4 regions of the Ferrovibrio sp. GW821-FHT12B10 genome follow, and region 1 is predicted to be linked to each of the others. Evidence: predicted binding sites of a transcription regulator. Region 1 holds the regulator's gene; each other region holds the start of a gene.

The links. The regulator PhoB, encoded in region 1, activates phosphate uptake and scavenging genes when phosphate is short. The targets are predictions, from matches to a motif close to TNTCATAAAACTGTCA.
Region 2: a site for PhoB is predicted at 2,317-2,332, ahead of AC1RRT_RS12845 (UDP-2,3-diacylglucosamine diphosphatase). Genes of this name have one in related genera too.
Region 3: a site for PhoB is predicted at 2,383-2,398, ahead of AC1RRT_RS08090 (Na/Pi cotransporter family protein). Genes of this name have one in related genera too.
Region 4: a site for PhoB is predicted at 1,496-1,511, ahead of ugpB (sn-glycerol-3-phosphate ABC transporter substrate-binding protein UgpB). Genes of this name have one in related genera too.

Annotation. Positions count from the first base shown of each region.
Region 1 covers NZ_JBXAQT010000001.1:3,024,079-3,028,286, forward strand. Annotated here, with positions in the region: gene pstA (phosphate ABC transporter permease PstA) at 1-221, shown strand, start outside; gene pstB (phosphate ABC transporter ATP-binding protein PstB) at 318-1,064, shown strand; gene phoU (phosphate signaling complex protein PhoU) at 1,086-1,805, shown strand; gene phoB (phosphate regulon transcriptional regulator PhoB) at 1,802-2,518, shown strand; gene AC1RRT_RS15210 (MlaC/ttg2D family ABC transporter substrate-binding protein) at 2,592-3,185, opposite strand; gene AC1RRT_RS15215 (ArsR/SmtB family transcription factor) at 3,382-4,208, shown strand, end outside.
Region 2 covers NZ_JBXAQT010000001.1:2,534,655-2,538,862, reverse strand. Annotated here, with positions in the region: gene AC1RRT_RS12860 (nucleotidyltransferase family protein) at 1-283, shown strand, start outside; gene AC1RRT_RS12855 (FKBP-type peptidyl-prolyl cis-trans isomerase) at 290-736, opposite strand; gene AC1RRT_RS12850 (FKBP-type peptidyl-prolyl cis-trans isomerase) at 810-1,166, opposite strand; gene AC1RRT_RS12845 (UDP-2,3-diacylglucosamine diphosphatase) at 1,319-2,218, opposite strand; gene AC1RRT_RS12840 (HU family DNA-binding protein) at 2,410-2,712, opposite strand; gene AC1RRT_RS12835 (multidrug effflux MFS transporter) at 2,920-4,119, opposite strand; gene AC1RRT_RS12830 (alpha/beta hydrolase) at 4,189-4,208, opposite strand, start outside.
Region 3 covers NZ_JBXAQT010000001.1:1,594,286-1,598,493, reverse strand. Annotated here, with positions in the region: gene AC1RRT_RS08095 (hypothetical protein) at 1-475, shown strand, start outside; gene AC1RRT_RS08090 (Na/Pi cotransporter family protein) at 509-2,248, opposite strand; gene AC1RRT_RS08085 (universal stress protein) at 2,711-3,541, opposite strand; gene AC1RRT_RS08080 (universal stress protein) at 3,741-4,208, shown strand, end outside.
Region 4 covers NZ_JBXAQT010000001.1:637,588-641,795, forward strand. Annotated here, with positions in the region: gene AC1RRT_RS03325 (multidrug effflux MFS transporter) at 1-741, opposite strand, end outside; gene AC1RRT_RS03330 (M48 family metallopeptidase) at 753-1,484, opposite strand; gene ugpB (sn-glycerol-3-phosphate ABC transporter substrate-binding protein UgpB) at 1,603-2,943, shown strand; gene ugpA (sn-glycerol-3-phosphate ABC transporter permease UgpA) at 3,011-3,892, shown strand; gene ugpE (sn-glycerol-3-phosphate ABC transporter permease UgpE) at 3,892-4,208, shown strand, end outside.

The DNA.
Region 1 (4,208 bases):
CGCTGCTGATGATCGGCATGGTCGCCTTCATCGTTGATATCCCGGCGACGCCGGTCGATGCCGCCACGGTGCTGCCGGTGCAGATTTTCATGTGGGCTGACAGTTCCGAGCGTGGCTTCGTCGAGAAAACCTCGGCTGCCATCATTGTGTTGCTGGTCTTCCTGCTGGTGATGAACCTGGCGGCGATCCTGCTGCGCAAGCGGTTTGAACGTCGCTGGTGATCGTGTCTGTGCGTTATTCCCCTTTCGGAGCCATAAGGACTTTTCATGCAGAATGGTAGCGGTGTCGATCTCCGCCAGTCCGAGATCGAAATCAAGATGGTGACCCAGAAAGTCGGCGTCTACTATGGCGAGAAGCAGGCTTTGCGCGATGTCGACCTGCATATCCCGGCGCGCGCGGTTACCGCGCTGATCGGCCCGTCGGGCTGTGGCAAGTCGACCTTCCTGCGCTGCCTGAACCGGATGAACGACACGATCCGCGATTGCCGTGTGGTCGGCGATATCCGCCTTGATGCGCTGAACATCTACGACAGCCAGGTCGATGTCGTGCAGCTGCGCGCCCGGGTCGGCATGGTGTTCCAGAAGCCGAACCCGTTCCCGAAGTCGATCTACGAGAATGTCGCTTATGGGCCCCGCATTCACGGTCTTGCCGAAAGCAGCGACCATCTTGACCATATCGTCGAGACCTCGCTGAAGCAGGCGGGCCTGTGGAAGGAAGTCGGCAGCCGGCTGCAGGAATCGGGCACCAGCCTGTCTGGCGGGCAGCAGCAGCGCTTGTGCATCGCCCGCGCTATCGCCGTGGCGCCGGAAGTGATCCTGATGGACGAGCCCTGCTCGGCGCTGGATCCGATCGCCACCGCTCATATCGAGGAACTGATGGATGAACTGCGCGAGCAGTATACCATCGTCATCGTCACCCATTCGATGCAGCAGGCCGCCCGCGTCTCGCAGCGGACCGCCTTCTTCCATCTGGGTAACCTGGTCGAGACGGATGATACCAGGGTGATTTTCACCAACCCCAAGGACGAGCGGACCCAGGGGTACATCACCGGTCGCTTCGGCTGAGCAGAGTGAGGACATAAGAAAATGCCGCAACATATTGTCCAGAAATACGACGACGAGCTGAAAAAGCTGTCGACCCTCATCGTGCAGATGGGTGGCCTGGCGGAATCGCAGCTTTCCGCCGCCGTCGAGGCGATCGTGAAGCGCGACAGCAACCTGGCCTCGGAAGTGGTGAAGAGCGACACCAAGATCGACGTCCTGCGCAACCAGGTCGACGATTTCGCCATCGAGCTACTGGCGCGCCGCCAGCCGCTGGCCAACGACCTGCGCGTCATCGTCTCGGCGCTGCGCATCTCGTCCGAGATCGAGCGCATCGGCGACTACGCCAAGAATGTCGCCAAGCGCGCAGTGGCGCTGAACCAGGCGCCGCTGGTGCGGCCGGTGCATGCCATTCCGCGCATGGCTGCCCTGGTCCAGGCCCTGATCAAGGACACGCTGGATGCCTATATCACCGCCGATGCCGCCAAGGCCGATGCGGTCTGGGCCCGCGATGAAGAGGTGGACGAGCTGTATACCAGCCTGTTCCGCGAGTTGCTGACCTATATGATGGAGGATCCGCGCTCCATCACCAGCAGCACGCATCTGCTGTTCATCGCCAAGAACATCGAGCGCATCGGCGATCACGCGACGAACATCGCTGAGCTGATCCACTACACGGTGACCGGCGAGATGCAGAAGGAAGACCGTCCGAAAGGCGACGATACCGCCTATGCGGTTGTGAATGCGCCGGGAGGCCAGCGATGAACGTCGCGATCAAACCGCGGGTCCTCGTGATCGAGGACGAAGCGGCGCTGCTGGCGCTGCTGCGTTACAACCTGGAAAAGGAAAACTACACGGTCGACGAGGCGATGGACGGCGAGCAGGCCCTGTTGAAGGTGGCCGAGCATATGCCGGACCTGATCCTGCTCGACTGGATGCTGCCGCGCCTGTCGGGCCTTGAAGTCTGCCGCCAGTTGCGCCGCGATCCAAACGCCCGCAACGTGCCGATCATCATGCTGACGGCGCGCGGCGAGGAAGCCGATCGCGTGCGCGGCCTGGATGCCGGCGCAGACGACTATATCGCCAAGCCCTTCAGCCCCGGTGAGCTGCTGGCCCGCATCCGCGCGGTGCTACGCCGCATCCGGCCGGCGCTGGCGGAAGAGGTGCTGACCTATGGCGGCCTGGTGATGGATATCGCTACCCACAAGGTCACTCGCAATGGCCGCGATGTGCATCTGGGTCCGACCGAATTCCGCCTGCTGCGCTATTTCCTCGAGCATCCGGGCCGTGTGTTATCGCGCGACCAGTTGCTGGATGCGGTCTGGGGCCGCGACATCTATGTCGAGCAGCGTACGGTGGACGTCCATATCCGTCGCCTGCGCAAGGCGTTGAACGGCAATGGCGAGATGGATGTGATCCGCACGGTGCGGTCGGCTGGCTATGCGCTGGAGCTGACCTCCGCCGCCGCTATGGCCTGACCCGTCATTATCGGGACAAAGAAAAAGCCGGCCATCGTAAGATGGCCGGCTTTTTTATGTCTGGCGCTGCGCTTTAGCGGCGGCCGGCGATCTGCTTCTTCATCGCAGCGAACAGGGCTTCGACCTTGCCGCCATTATTCTGGATCACGGATTCGAACTGCTGGCGCTGGGTGAAGGCCATCGACACGCCTTCCACCACCACATCGGTGACCAGCGGCTTGCCGTCCTTCTCATGCGTCTTCCATTCAACGCGGATCGGCGGACCGTTCTGGCGGTTGATCTGCGATTCCACCACCTGCTCGCTGCCGGCCGCCTTCACGCCGTCGCGCACATCCAATGTCTCGCCGTTATACTGCGACAGCAGCTGCGAATAGACCTTCACCAGATAATCCAGGAAGAGGCTGTTGTATTCCTGCTTCTGGACATCGGTCAGGCCACGATTGTAGCGGCCAAGGCAGAACTGGCCGACGGCATCCAGATCGAGATGCGAGGTCATAAGAGTGCGGACAAGGCCTTCGCGCTTTTCAGTGGTTAGCGAGCGGTCACCCAGCGCCTTGAGAGTGTCGCCGCCGACTTCGCGGATGAATTGGTCAGGCGCTGCGGCCCGGGCGGGCGCAGCAGAAATGGCCTGGAGGCCGAGCAGGAGGCCGGCCGCGGTGGCGACCATGAGAAAACGGCGGGAAAGCAAGGCTGAAAGCATGGGGAATCCCGGCTAAGAGGCGGAAGGGAATAGTTTTTTTGACGTCTGAATATGGCGGGAACGCGGCCGAACCATAGCCTGACGATGATTGTATGGCGATGATTCTTTTTTGACCCGTTTTTGGCCCTATACAAATACATAAAGATATGTTTATGTTTGACCCATGACTGACTCAAGCTTGACCCTCGATACCCTGATGGCCGCCCTGCGGGCTGCGGCCGAGCCGACGCGTCTGCGGCTGCTGGCGCTCTGTGCCCAGGGCGAACTCACGGTCAGCGAACTCACCCAGATCCTGGGGCAGAGCCAGCCCCGCGTCTCCCGCCATCTCAAGCTGCTCTGCGAAGCGGGGCTGCTCGAGCGGGTGCCCGAAGGCACCTGGGCATTCTATCGCGTTGGCGATCGCCTGTCCGGCGCGCCGTTGGTGCGCGCGGTCAGCAGCCTGCTGCCACGCAACGACGCGACGCTGGCGCGCGATGCCGAGCGTCTGACGGCGGTGAAGCGCACCCGCGCCGAAACCGCCGAACGCTATTTCCGCGACAACGCCGCCCAGTGGTCGGCGATCCGGTCGCTGCATGTGGACGAGGAACAGGTGGAGGCAGCCGTGTTGCGGCTGCTGGGGCAGGGTGCGCCGGTTGACGATCTGCTGGACATCGGCACCGGTACCGGGCGCCTGCTGGAAATCCTCAGCCCGCATGTGAAGCGTGGCCTGGGCGTCGATCTCAGCCGCGACATGCTGAGCATCGCGCGCGCCAATCTGGAACGGGCCGGCATCAAGCATTGTCAGGTGCGGCAGGCCGACATGTATGCCCTGCCACTCGACAGCGGCAGCGTCGATGCTGCAGTGATCCATCAGGTGCTGCATTTCGCCGACGAACCACAAAAGGCGATCCAGGAAGCCGTGCGGGTGCTGAAACCCGGCGGCCGGCTGATCGTCATCGATTTCGCGCCGCATGACCTGGAAGATCTGCGCGCACGTCATGCCCACCGGCG
Region 2 (4,208 bases), 490 kb from region 1:
GCGCAACATGGCGCGGATGCACATCAAAAACCGCGACCAGCCCTATCGGGATACAGCCCATGCCATCGGCCACTGGCTGGAAACGCCAACCACCGTCGCCATTCGCCTGGAGCCGGATGGCAGTCTGCATCTGCTGGCGCCACATGGGGTGGAAGACCTGCTGGCCGGCCGCGTCAGGCCGACACCGCACGGCCAGAGCAAAATTCAGGAATACCGCACGCGGGTCGCATCAAAAAAATGGCCGGCGCGCTGGCCCCGCGTGCGCGTTGAAGGCCTGACGTAAGCGGCCTTACTTGAGGTCGACCAGCTCGACATCGAAGATCAACGTGGCATTCGGCGGGATCGCGCCGCCGCCAGCGCCCTGCGCGCCATAGGCCAGGTTGGGCGGAATGATCAGGGTGCGCTGACCGCCCACCTTCATGCCGGCCACGCCTTCATCCCAGCCCTTGATCACCCGGCCACCGCCGACCGGAAAGGCGAAAGGCTGGCTGCGGTCGCGCGAGCTGTCGAACTTGCGGCCCTTCTCTCCGGCGATATAGAGCCAGCCGGTGTAATGCACGATAGCAGTCTGCCCCGGCATAGCGGTGGCGCCGGCGCCAACCTTCACATCGGTATACCGCAAGCCGGACGACGTGGTCTTTTCCTGGGCCCAGGCTGCATTCTTGGCCGGCAGGGCGATGGCAAGGCCGGCGGACAGGATGGCGGCAGCGGCAAAAGCGCGGCGGGACAACAGCATTACGGACAGCTCCTGAAGGTTTAAGACGGAGACGCTGCCGCGTGAATGCGGCGACAGCATGGCATGGCCCGCCTCAGCGGACGTTGACCAGTTCGATTTCGAAGAACAGCGTGGCGTTGGGCGGAATGATGCGGCCGTTACCGCGCGCGCCATAGGCCAGGTAAGGCGGGATGATCAGTGCACGCTTGCCGCCGACCTTCATATAGTTGACACCTTCGTCCCAGCCCTTGATCACCTTGCCCTGGCCGAGCGCGAACTCGAAGGGCTGGCCACGCTTGTAGGAACTGTCGAACATCCGGGTCGGCTTGTTGTTCTCCCAGATCCAACCGGCGTAATGGACCGAGACCATCTTGCCCTGTTCGGCCTTTGCGCCGGTTCCGACCACAACATCGCCCATGCGCATTCCAGACGCGGTCTGGCGCAGATTCACGGCCTCTTGCTTACCGCCAAGGCCGATCGCCCCAAGCAATGATGAAAGCACTCCCATGCCCCGAGAATACCAAGCAAATTTGCCGATGCCCAGAGTTGTCACAGGCCCCGGCAGCCGCGACTCGGGGTATACACGTCACCGTGTAGGGCCGATCAATCCACCGTTGCCGGCTGCGAAACCCGCGCGGGTATCACAACATCCTCCGGAAGCAGATCATTTCCCGGCATCTCGGCCAGGGCCGGCTCCAGGCTGTCCAGCCCGCCGGCAGCCAGGAAACTCTCCATGGTCTCGCGCAATTCGGCCCAGCGCAGGATTTCCAGCCGGCCATCGGCATGCTCGACCAGGGCTGTGCAGCTCTCCACCCAGTCGCCATCATTGCAGTACAGGATGCCGTCGATCTCGCGGATCTCCGCGTGGTGGATATGCCCGCAGACCACCCCGTCGACATGCCGGCGGCGCGCTTCCTCGGCGATCGCCTGCTCGTAGTCGGAGATAAACTCGACCGCGTTCTTGACCTTGTGCTTCAGGTAAGCCGAAAGCGACCAGTAGGGCAGGCCCATGCGACGGCGGATATGATTGAACCAGGTATTTAGGTCCAGCGCGAAGCCGTAGGCCGCGTCACCCAGCAGCGCCAACCATTTGGCGCAGGTGACGATGCCGTCGAAATGGTCGCCATGGGTCACCAGCAGGCGGCGGCCATCGGCGGTCTGGTGGATCGCCTCCATCTGCACGGTAATGCCGCCGAACTGCAGGCCGGTGGCGTCGATGAAATCGCGCAGCGCCTCGTCATGGTTGCCCGGCACATAAATGACGTCGGTGCCCTTGCGCGCCTTGCGCAGCAACTTCTGCACCACATCGTTATGGCTCTGATTCCAGTACCAGGACCGCTTGAGCCGCCAGCCATCAACGATATCGCCGACCAGATACAGCGTATCGGATTCAGTATGTTTGAGAAATTCCAGCAGCAGATCGGCCTTGCAGCCGCGCGTGCCCAGATGGATGTCGGATATCCATATGGTGCGGTAACGGGCCGGAAAGAGCGCCATATTCATCGGTCACCTGCTGAACGAATCACCAGATCTGGCAATGCGTTGGCCGGGAAGATGAATCGCGGACTCGCTGAAGTCCCGTGAATTTTCGATGACCCGCATGACGGTTCGATGACAACCGCAGCCGCGACTGCGCAAAGAAAAAGGGCCTGCCGCGAGGCAGGCCCTTGAAGCTTGATCCTAGAACGAAAGGATCAGACGGCTTCCTTCAGCACCTTGGAGGCGCGGAAGGCGACCTTCTTGGAAGCCTTGATCTTGATCGGCTCACCGGTCTGCGGATTGCGGCCGATGCGAGCGGCGCGCTTGCGGACCTGCAGGATACCGATATCGCCCATGCGGACGCGTTCGCCCTTCTTCAGCGACTTGGTGATGGCAGCAAAGAAGTCCTCGAACAGGGCGAGGGTCAGCTTCTTCTGCAGCTCATGCTTCTCGGCCAGCGTGGAAGCGATCTGCTTCGCAGTCACGGTAACCGTCTTGGTGGCGGCTGCCTTAGCCATGGTCTCTCTCCTCGGAATTGATGAGTCAGATGTTGTTTTTGAACGAATCGGGGGTTGATTCCCGAATCCTGCATAGCATCACCCCGTGGTTTTGCCCATCGGGTAATGCAAAAAATCCGCTAGCCATGCGGGGTTTCGAGAACCGGCACGAATCGGAGCCGCAAACCACGCGGGTTTGTGACCACCCCCTGTGGACAGACTTGCCGTTCAGGGGCGGCTGGCGCGGGATTTTGAAGCGATCAGAAAGCTTAAGACAGACAAACTGCCGCAGCCGAGCATGCCCCAGATCATCGGATACTGGCTCGGATCGTGGTCCTGGCCGTAGCCCACCAGCAGTGCCATGCCGGCGCCGGTCAGCATCTGCACCGCCCCTGAAAGGCCGGCGGCGGCGCCCGCCGTACGCGGATTGATCGAGATCGCACCGGCCGTAGCATTCGGCAGGGTCAGGCCGTTCGACATCGCCACCACCATCATCGGCACGAAGATGCCGGGCAGGCTGAGTGGCCCCAGCCAGCTGGTCAGGGCCAGGGCGGTAATGCCGGTCATGGCAAACGCGGCGCCGGCCGCCAGCATGCGGTTGATACCGAAGCGGACGGAAAACCGGCCGGTGAGGAAATTGCCGATCAGGTAGCCGCTGGATACGACGATGAACCACAAGCCGTAATCAGAGGGCGGCAAGCCCATCACCGTCACCACCACGAAGGGCGCACCGGCGATGAAGGAGAAGAAGACACCTGAGGTAAAGGCCAGCTGCAGCACATAACCGCAGAAGACCGGCGAGCGCAGCAATTCCGCGTAGCCGCGCAGCAGGGTCATCACACCCTCGCCTTCACCGCGCTGGCTCAGCGTTTCCGGCAAGGTGCGCAGTACCCAGGCAAATACCGCCAGGCCGGCGATGCTGCAAGCGGCGAAACTTGTGCGCCAGCCCGCCATCGTATCGAGATATCCACCCAGGGCCGGCGCCAGCATGGGCGCCAGGGTCATCGCCATGGTGACATACCCGATCATGGCGGCCGACCGCTCACGGTCGTACAGGTCGCGGATGATGGCGCGGCCCAGTACCAGGCCGGCGCAGCCGCCGATGGCCTGCAGGGCGCGCCCTAGCATCAGCAGCGTGATCGACGGCGCCACGACGCAGGCGATGCTGCCCAGGCAATAAAGCCCCAACCCCCAGAGCAGGACCGGACGGCGGCCGTAGCGGTCGCTAAGCGGCCCATAGACCAGCTGCGCTGCGCCCAGGCCGATCAGGTAGAAGGTCAGGGTCAGCTGCACCAGGCCGTAATCGACGCCGAACTGGCGGGCCAGACCAGGCATCGAAGGCATGAAGATATTCATGGCCATCGGTCCCAGCGCCGACATGGCGACCAGAATCACGACTGAGGGCAGGCGCTGGGCGGGAACCGACATGCGAGCATACAGGGGTGAGCAGGCCGGAGGCCCGGGATCCGCCCATATACAGCGGCCGGCGGCGTCTTTCTACTGTGCCGCCACGCCCT
Region 3 (4,208 bases), 1.4 Mb from region 1:
GGTCGAGCGGCTGGAGCGGAATCCCCAGCGCAGCGGACCTGTGGAGCGTCAGCGCGAACGGCTACGCACGGAACAGCAGGACCTCGGCGAGCGCATCATGGAGAAGGTTACAACCGCCACCGCGAGCGAAGCGGTGCTGGTGCAGAAGCAGACTGAACTGCAGGAGGTGAAAGACCCGGCTCGCGCCCTGCTGCAGGCCGACGAATTCGAGGTCCCGAAGACCGTGATGATCTACGCCTTCTCCGATCCCAACGATCTTCTGACCTATCGCCTGGATTCGGAGGAATATCTGAACCGGCTGCCGGATGCCAAGCTGGTGTCGAACATTGTCGTGGACAATCCGGGCCTGGGGTTGCCGGGACTGTTCTCGCATCCGTTGGGGGCGCATAACGGCTTTGCCAATAATACCCAGGCCATGCATGTGGTGGCCTGCGGCAGCGAGAAGTCGCGCCTTCTGAAAGCCATGTGCAAGTGATGCCATCCCCGCCGCGGCCGGCGGGGATGTGGATCAGGCCAGGCTGGTCTTGCCGGTGGCCTTGGCGGCAGTTTCGGCACCATGGGTGGAGCTGCGGTCCAGCCGCTCCTCGGCGCGCAGACGGGTTGCCGAGAGTTCGCCATTCTGTTCCAGGATCGGATAGGCGACAGCGGTCAGATGGCTGTTGATGCGCTTGAGGTCGCGGATCAGATCGAGATGGATGGCGCTGGTCTCGATGCTTTCAGACCGGCCGTCGCGAATGCGCTGGTAATGGTTCTCGGCTGCCAGCTGTTCGGCTTCGCGCAGGTCGGCCTTTTCCTTGAGCAGCTGGCGCGCCACCTTCACATCGCCTGACATGAACAGGTTGCAGGCCATCTGCAGGTTGGCGGCGACGCGATGATGGAAGCTGGTCAGTTCGGCCAGGCCTTCCTTCGAGAAGGTCAGCTTGTTCTTGATCTTCTTCTGGGCCAGGTCCATCAGGTTCTTGTCGATGATGTCGCCGATATGCTCCAGATTGGTGGTGAAGGTCAGCACGGCGACATAACGCCGGCTTTCGGCTTCATCCATCTCGTGCTTCGACAGTTCGGTCAGATAGAGCTTGATGGCCTCGTACAGGCCGTCGACCGCATCATCGGCCTGTTCCACGGCCTTCTTCAGCTTGGCGTCATCCTGGGCGAACACCGTCATGGTGTCGTCCAGCATGCGCGCCACCGCATCGCTGAGCCGCAGCGTCTCGCGCGCCGCGCCGGCCAGCGCCACGGTGGGCGAGTCGAGCGCGGAGTGATCGAGGTAGCGCGGCTTGGCGGCATCGTCGGCCGTGGGAATATCCGGCATGATGCGACGGGCCAGCTTGTCCAGCGGTGTGGTCAGCGGCAGGAAGACCAGCGCGATGGCGATGTTGAAGGCGGTATGGGCATTCACCGCCATGCGCGACGGATCGGCGCCAAAGACGCTGAGCCAGTCCGGCATCCTGGCGATGAAGGGTAGCACGGCGACGCAGGCGATCACGCGGGTGATCAGGTTGGCGAGCTGGGCGCGGCGCGCCGCCGGCGGTTCGCCGGAAGACGCCAGCAGCGGCGAGATCGCGGTGCCGAGATTGGCGCCAACGACCAGTGCGATGGCCAGGCCCGCATCGATGGTGCCGGCCTTGGCCATGGCGGCGGCCAGCAGCACGGTGGCCAGGCTGGCATGGCTGATCCAGGTGATCACGGCAAACAGCAGGATGGCCAGGATCGGTTCGCGTTCCAGCGGCGACATCACGATGGCGAGACCGGGCGAGTCACGCAGGGGCGCAGAGGCGCCGATGATCATTTCCAGGGAGAGCAGCATCAGGCCGAGGCCGATCAGCAGGCGTCCGCCATGGCGCGGCATGCCGCCTTCGCTGGAGAGGAAACCGATGACACCGAAGACCAGGCAGAGCGGCCCGAGCCAGTGCAAGTCAAGCGAGAGATACTGCGCGGTGATGGATGTGCCGATGCCGGCGCCGAGCAGCACGGCAATCGCCGCGCCACCGACGATCAGACCGCGGCCGGCGAAGGACGACACGATCATCGCCGTCGCGGTGCTCGACTGCAGCAGCGCGGTCACGCCGATGCCGGCGAGGAAGGCCTGGAAGCGGTTGCGCATGGCGCTGCCGAGATAGCGGCGGAGCGAGGCGCCGAAGGCGCGCGTCATGCCGGTGCGCACCATGCGCACGCCCCAGAGCAGGAGCGCCACGCCGGCGGCCAGATTGAGAAGCAGTTCAGTCGCGCCCGGTGTGTTGGCAGGGTTCATCGCGCAGCCCCCCGGATATGGCGCGACAGGTGAGCGGGGGGCGCGCCAGCGTCCAGCGCAGACGAATCAGGGTCGGGGTCCGGATCGCGGAAAACAGCCATTTATTACATATACCTCGGGACAAAGTCGCATTATTACAGTTTAATTACACCCAGATGACAGCCGGGCCAAGACCTTAATACCCCACGAAAACGCAAGGTTCTGTGACCGGTCTAAGGTGCCCCTCGCGCCGTGCCATGTGTAGGTGGATATGCGGTTACCTGCAGCCAGCATGCATCGTCGCAGCCACCGTTGGGGTTGCGATTGAGAAAGACGATGTCGGAAGAGCAGGGGCGCGGCAAGCCCGAGGCAAACGCGGCTGGTGGCGGAAGGCAAAAGCTGATTGGTTGTTGGTATCGAACCGGGCCTCTCAGGTTTAACGAGAGGCCGGTCCGCATGCGAGCTGCCTGCGCCAGTCCCCCACTAGTTGGAAAGCAGAACGGGCACGGTCATGCTGTCCAGGATGCTTTTCGAAACGCCGCCCAGCACCATTTCACGGACCCTGCTGTGTCCATAGACACCCATCACCAGCAGGTCCGCCCCGACATCAGCCAATACAGAGAGCAAGGCCTCACCGTCGTTGATGTCCTTCGCGACGGTCTGCTTTGCCTTGGCCGGAATGCCGTGGTGGATCAGGTGCTGGACCAGCGACGCAGCTGATGCGGAAACATCCGCTGTGGGGTTGATGCTGAAAACGACGACGGATTTGGCATCCTGCAACAGCGGCAAGGCATCATGCACCGCACGCGCGGCCTCCCGACTGCCGTTCCACGCCACCACAACGGTTTTTGCCTGCACTGGATACTGACCGACATAGGGAATGGCCAGGACAGGCCGGCCCAGGTCGAGCAGGAGGTCGCTGAGCACCAGATCTGCATTGGGTGATGCGAGGCTCGAGGCATCCGGATTTGTCTGACTGACAATCACAATGTCGCAGGTTCGCCCTAGTGGTGGCAGCGCGATGACGGGTGCCTGATCGCTTTTGACCCAGGCAGCAGGGACATCGGCATCGCCCGCAGCTTTCTCGAATGTCGCTTTCGTCCGGGTAGCGACGGCTTCCGCTTCGTCACTTTTCTGTTGATAGAATTCAACCGGAACATATTCGCTCATGTAATAGAGCTGGGCCGGGAATGGCATGGTGTAGAGCGCCGTGACACTGGCTTTGAAGCGCCTAGCCAAAGCCAACGCGAATTTGGTCTTCTCTGCACTCCTCGCGTCATCAGAAAGATGCAGCAGAATGTCGCTGTAGCGCATGTCGCTCTCCTGGCTCAGTGAGGCGGGGACCATGCGGGGCATTGCCGGCCGGCGCATTGAAATAGATCAAAAGTCGGCTTCCGGCCGGCCTGGCCGTTTATGGCTTTTCAATTTTGATACGGATCAAAGACGTGTGCCCGGAAATGCGTGAGGGTGCCTGGCGTCACCTGATGATGTTCCGGAGCGAGAGGAATAGAGAATGGCCTTCAAGGATATCCTGGTATATGCCGACAATGCGCAATATGCGGCGGGCCGTCTGGACATCGCCGCCAAGCTGGCGATTGCGCATGGCGCACATCTGACGGCGCTCCACGTTGATAACATCCCCTATATGCCTGTCGACGTGATGGGCCTTGGAATGGCCGGCAAGATCCAGCAATGGCAGAAGACACTTCAGAAGGAGCGGTCAGATAAAATCCGGCATCTGGTCGACGCGGCCAGCCAGCGTCATGGCATTGCCATTGAGTGGCGCGAGGCGATGGGCGAAATGGACGACGTTATCCAGATGCATGCCGCCTATGCCGACCTGATCGTGGTGGGCCAGCCGGGAAATCCGCTCGATCTGGAGCAGCCGATCGATCCTTCGCCGGGCACGCTCGCCCTATCATCTGGCCGCCCTGTCATGGTTGTGCCCAACAAGGCACAGAGCGGCCAAGAACCGGGCAAT
Region 4 (4,208 bases), 2.4 Mb from region 1:
CACCGTGCGCAGCGTGAATGATGATCCGGAGATGAAGGCGAACATGCCGCCATAGGAAAAGGAGACGCAGAGCACATAGCCGCGAAAGCCGGGATGCCGCGCTAGCGTGGCGAAGTTGCGCAGCATCGGGCCGATGCGGGTGGCCAGCGGATTGCGGTGCTGGTTGCTTTCCGGCAGGAACACCAGCACGCAGGTGCCGAGCAGGCAGCCGATCAGGGCCATGGCGATGAAATTCGCCTGCCAGCCCAGACCGGCATGCAGATAGCCGCCCAGGATTGGCGCCACCGCCGGCGTCAGCCCCAACACCATCGCCATCATCGACAGCGCGCGCGCCGCCGCGGCGCCTTCGAAAAGATCGCGCGCGATGGCGCGGCCGAGCACCACGCCAGCACAGGCGCCCAGCGCCTGCAGGAAGCGCCAGGCGATCAGCCATTCGATGCTGCCGGCGAAGGCGCAGCCGATGGAGGCCAGCGTGTAGAGCCCAATGCCGAACAGCATCACCGGCCGCCGGCCGAAGCGGTCCGAAACGGGGCCATAGATGAGCTGGGTGACGGCGAAGCCCGCGAGAAAAGCACTGAGAGTTAGCTGCACCGCGGCCGCATCGGTGCCGTACAGCGCGGCCAGCGCCGGCAGCGAAGGCAGATACATGTCGGTGCTGAGCGGCCCGAGCGCGGTGGCGCAACCGAGCAGGATCACCAGGGCGGCGGAATCACGGGGCAGCGCGCGCCCGGAGATTTTCATGCCGCCATCCTTCAGCCGTGCAGATGCAGAGTGGAGCCGTGCCGACGCAGCCAGCCGCGGGCGGTGCGCAGTTCGGCCTCGCCGCCCAGCAGCTGCGCGCAGAGCGACCAGAAAGCGGTGCTGTGGTCCATATGGCGCAGATGCGCCACTTCATGGGCGACCAGATAGCGGCCGACGGTGGGCGGAGCCAGCATCAGCCGCCAGGAGAAGGACAGGTTGCCATGCGCCGAACAGCTGCCCCAACGACTCTGGGTGTCGCGCACGGTGACGCGGCTGACCGATACGCCGATGCCGCCAGCCATCTCGCGGGCCAGCAGGCCGAATTCCTCGCGGGCCCGGCGCTTCAGCCAGTCGCGCAGGCGGCGCGGCAGGTGCTCGGCCTGGCCAGTGACATGGATTTCCCCGCTCTCCAGCCAAACCCCACCACGGCCGGCCGGGCGGTGCCTAATAATGTGCGGTGCACCATAAAGCGGCAGAGTCGCCCCGTCCTCCCAGGGCTGCGTCGCCGGACGCTCTTCCTGCCGGGCCAGAATCCAGGCCACCTGCTCGGTCACGAATCTTTGTCCGGATTTCAGGCTGGCCCGAGTCGGCAGCACCAGGACCACCGAACCGTCCCGCGGCATGACCCGCAGCAGCATGCGGCGGGCCCTTGCGTCACGCTTGACCAGGAAGGGGAAGCTCTGCGCGCCGACCCTCAACCGGTCGGATTCGATTTCCACAGGCGCAGAATAAGGCTTGGTCAACGGCCGCCCCTTGTCATATAACCGTAACAAATCTTACGTGCGATCGTCATCGTAGGAACCATAAAAAAAGTCGGCCACCCGACTCAGGGCGGATTTCTTTAACACTGGAGACTGAACAATGAAATCGACAGGGAAACTCGCGCGCGCCGCTTTTGCGCTGCTCGCCGGTACTGCCGTGGCCATGGGCGCCACCGGCGCCATGGCGCAGGCCAACCGCATCGAGCTGCAGTGGTGGCACGCGATGACCGGCGCCCTGGGCGAGCGCGTCAACGAAGTGGCCGAAGGCTTCAACAAGGGCCAGGACAAGTATCGCGTCATCGCCACCAACAAGGGCAGCTACCCTGAAACCCTCACGGCCTCGATGGCTGCGTTCCGCGCCGGCAAGGGCCCGCATATCGTGCAGGTGTTCGAAGTCGGCACCGGCACCATGATGGCCTCGGGTCCGGCGATCAAGCCGGTCTACCAGCTGATGCAGGAAAACGGCTACAAGTTCGACCCGACCACCTACATCAACACGGTGACGGGTTATTACAGCACGCCAGACGGCAAGATGCTGTCCTTCCCGTTCAATTCCTCGACCCCGATCATGTATTACAACAAGGACGCCTTCACCAAGGCCGGCCTTGACCCGAACAAGCCGCCGCGCACCTGGCAGGACATGGACGGCGTGCTGAAGAAGCTGAAGGCCGCCGGCATCGCCTGCCCGATGCAGTCGAACTGGCAGACCTGGATTCAGCTCGAGAATTTCTCGGCGCTGCATAACGTGCCCTTCGCGTCCAAGCAGAATGGCATGGCCGGCCTTGACACCGAGCTGCAGTTCAACAGCCCGCTGCATGTCCGCCATATCACCCAGCTGAAGACCTGGATGAACGAAGGCCTGTTCGCCTACAACGGCCGCGCCAACATCCCGAACCCGAAGTTCCTGTCGGGCGAATGCGCGATCACCATGGAAAGCTCGGGCGGCTATGCGACCTTCAAGGCCGCCAAGTTCGCCTGGGGCACGGCGATGCTGCCCTACTACTCCGACGTGAAGGGCGCGCCGCAGAACTCCATCATCGGCGGCGCTTCGCTCTGGGTTCTGTCCAAGCACAAGGCTGAGGAATACAAGGGCGTAGCCCAGTTCTTCGACTATCTGTCCTCGACCGAGGCCCAGGTCGCCTGGCACAAGGCAACCGGCTATCTGCCGATCACCCCGATGGCCTATGAAGCCACCAAGGCCCAGGGCTTCTACGCCGCCAACCCGGGTACCGACACCTCGGTGCAGCAGATGCTGCTGAACCCGGCGACGGAAAACTCCAAGGGTCTGCGCCTGGGCAACTTCGTCCAGATCCGCGACGTGATGGACGAGGAGCTGGAAGCCGTCTGGTCGAACAAGAAGTCGCCGAAGGAAGCGCTTGATACGGCGGTGGAGCGCGGCAACCGCCTGCTCCGCCAGTTCGAGCGCGACAACAAGCGTTAATATCCTTTTGAGGTAAAGGGAGCCCGCGCCTTGACTTTAAAAGGCGCGGGCTTTCCTTATGGCGCCCATGGAAAAACGAGTCGTCTTTCATAACAAATTCCTGCCGTATCTGCTGATCGCGCCGCAGATCGCCATCACGGTGATCTTCTTTTTCTGGCCCGCGAGTCAGGCAGTCGTGCAGTCGGTGCTGCGCGAAGATGCCTTCGGCATCAGCAGCAAGTTCGTCGGGCTCGAGAATTTCGCTGCCCTGTTCGAGGACGAGTACTATCTGCACTCCTTCAAGGTGACCGCGCTGTTCAGCGTGCTGGTCACCACGCTGGGCCTCAGCATCTCCCTGCTGTTGGCCACCATGGCGGATCGCGTCATTCGCGGCGCCACCTTCTACAAGACCGTGCTGATCTGGCCCTATGCCGTGGCGCCTGCCGTTGCCGGCGCGCTGTGGAACTTCGTCTTCATGCCGGGCCAGGGCGTGCTGGCCTATCTCTTCACCCTGGTCGGCTACGACTGGAACTTCCTGCTCGATGGCGATCAGGCGATGGCCGTCGTGGTGGTCGCCGCCACCTGGAAGCAGATTTCCTACAACTTCCTGTTCTTCCTCGCCGGCCTGCAGGCGATTCCGAAGTCGCTGATCGAAGCCTCGGCCATTGATGGCGCCAGCCCGATCCGCCGCTTCTGGACCATCATCTTCCCGCTGCTGTCGCCGACCCTGTTCTTCCTGATCGTCGTCAACGTGGTCTATGCCTTCTTCGAGACCTTCGGCATCATCCACTCGCTGACCCGCGGCGGCCCGGCCAAGGCAACCGAAATCCTGGTCTACAAGGTCTGGTATGACGGCTTTGAAGCGCAGGACCTGGGCGGTTCGGCCGCGCAGTCAGTGATCCTGATGGGCATCGTGATCGCGCTGACCGTGGTGCAGTTCCGTTACATCGAGCGCAAGGTGCATTACTGATGATCGAGCGCCGCCCGATCGCCGACGCCGTCGGCCACACCACCCTGATCCTGGCGGCGCTGATCGTCGCCTTCCCGATCTATCTGGCCATCATCGCCGCCTCGCATAACATCCAGGACCTGTCGTCCTTCCCGATGCCGCTGCTGCCTGGCGCCGATCTGTTCCGCAACACCGCGCAGGCGCTGTTCGATGGCCCGCAGATCGCCGGCGTCGCCAGAGCGACCCCGGCCCTGCTGCTGATGATGAACAGCCTGATCATGGCGATCTCGATCGCCGTGGGCAAAATCATCATCTCGCTGCTCTCGGCCTTCGCGAT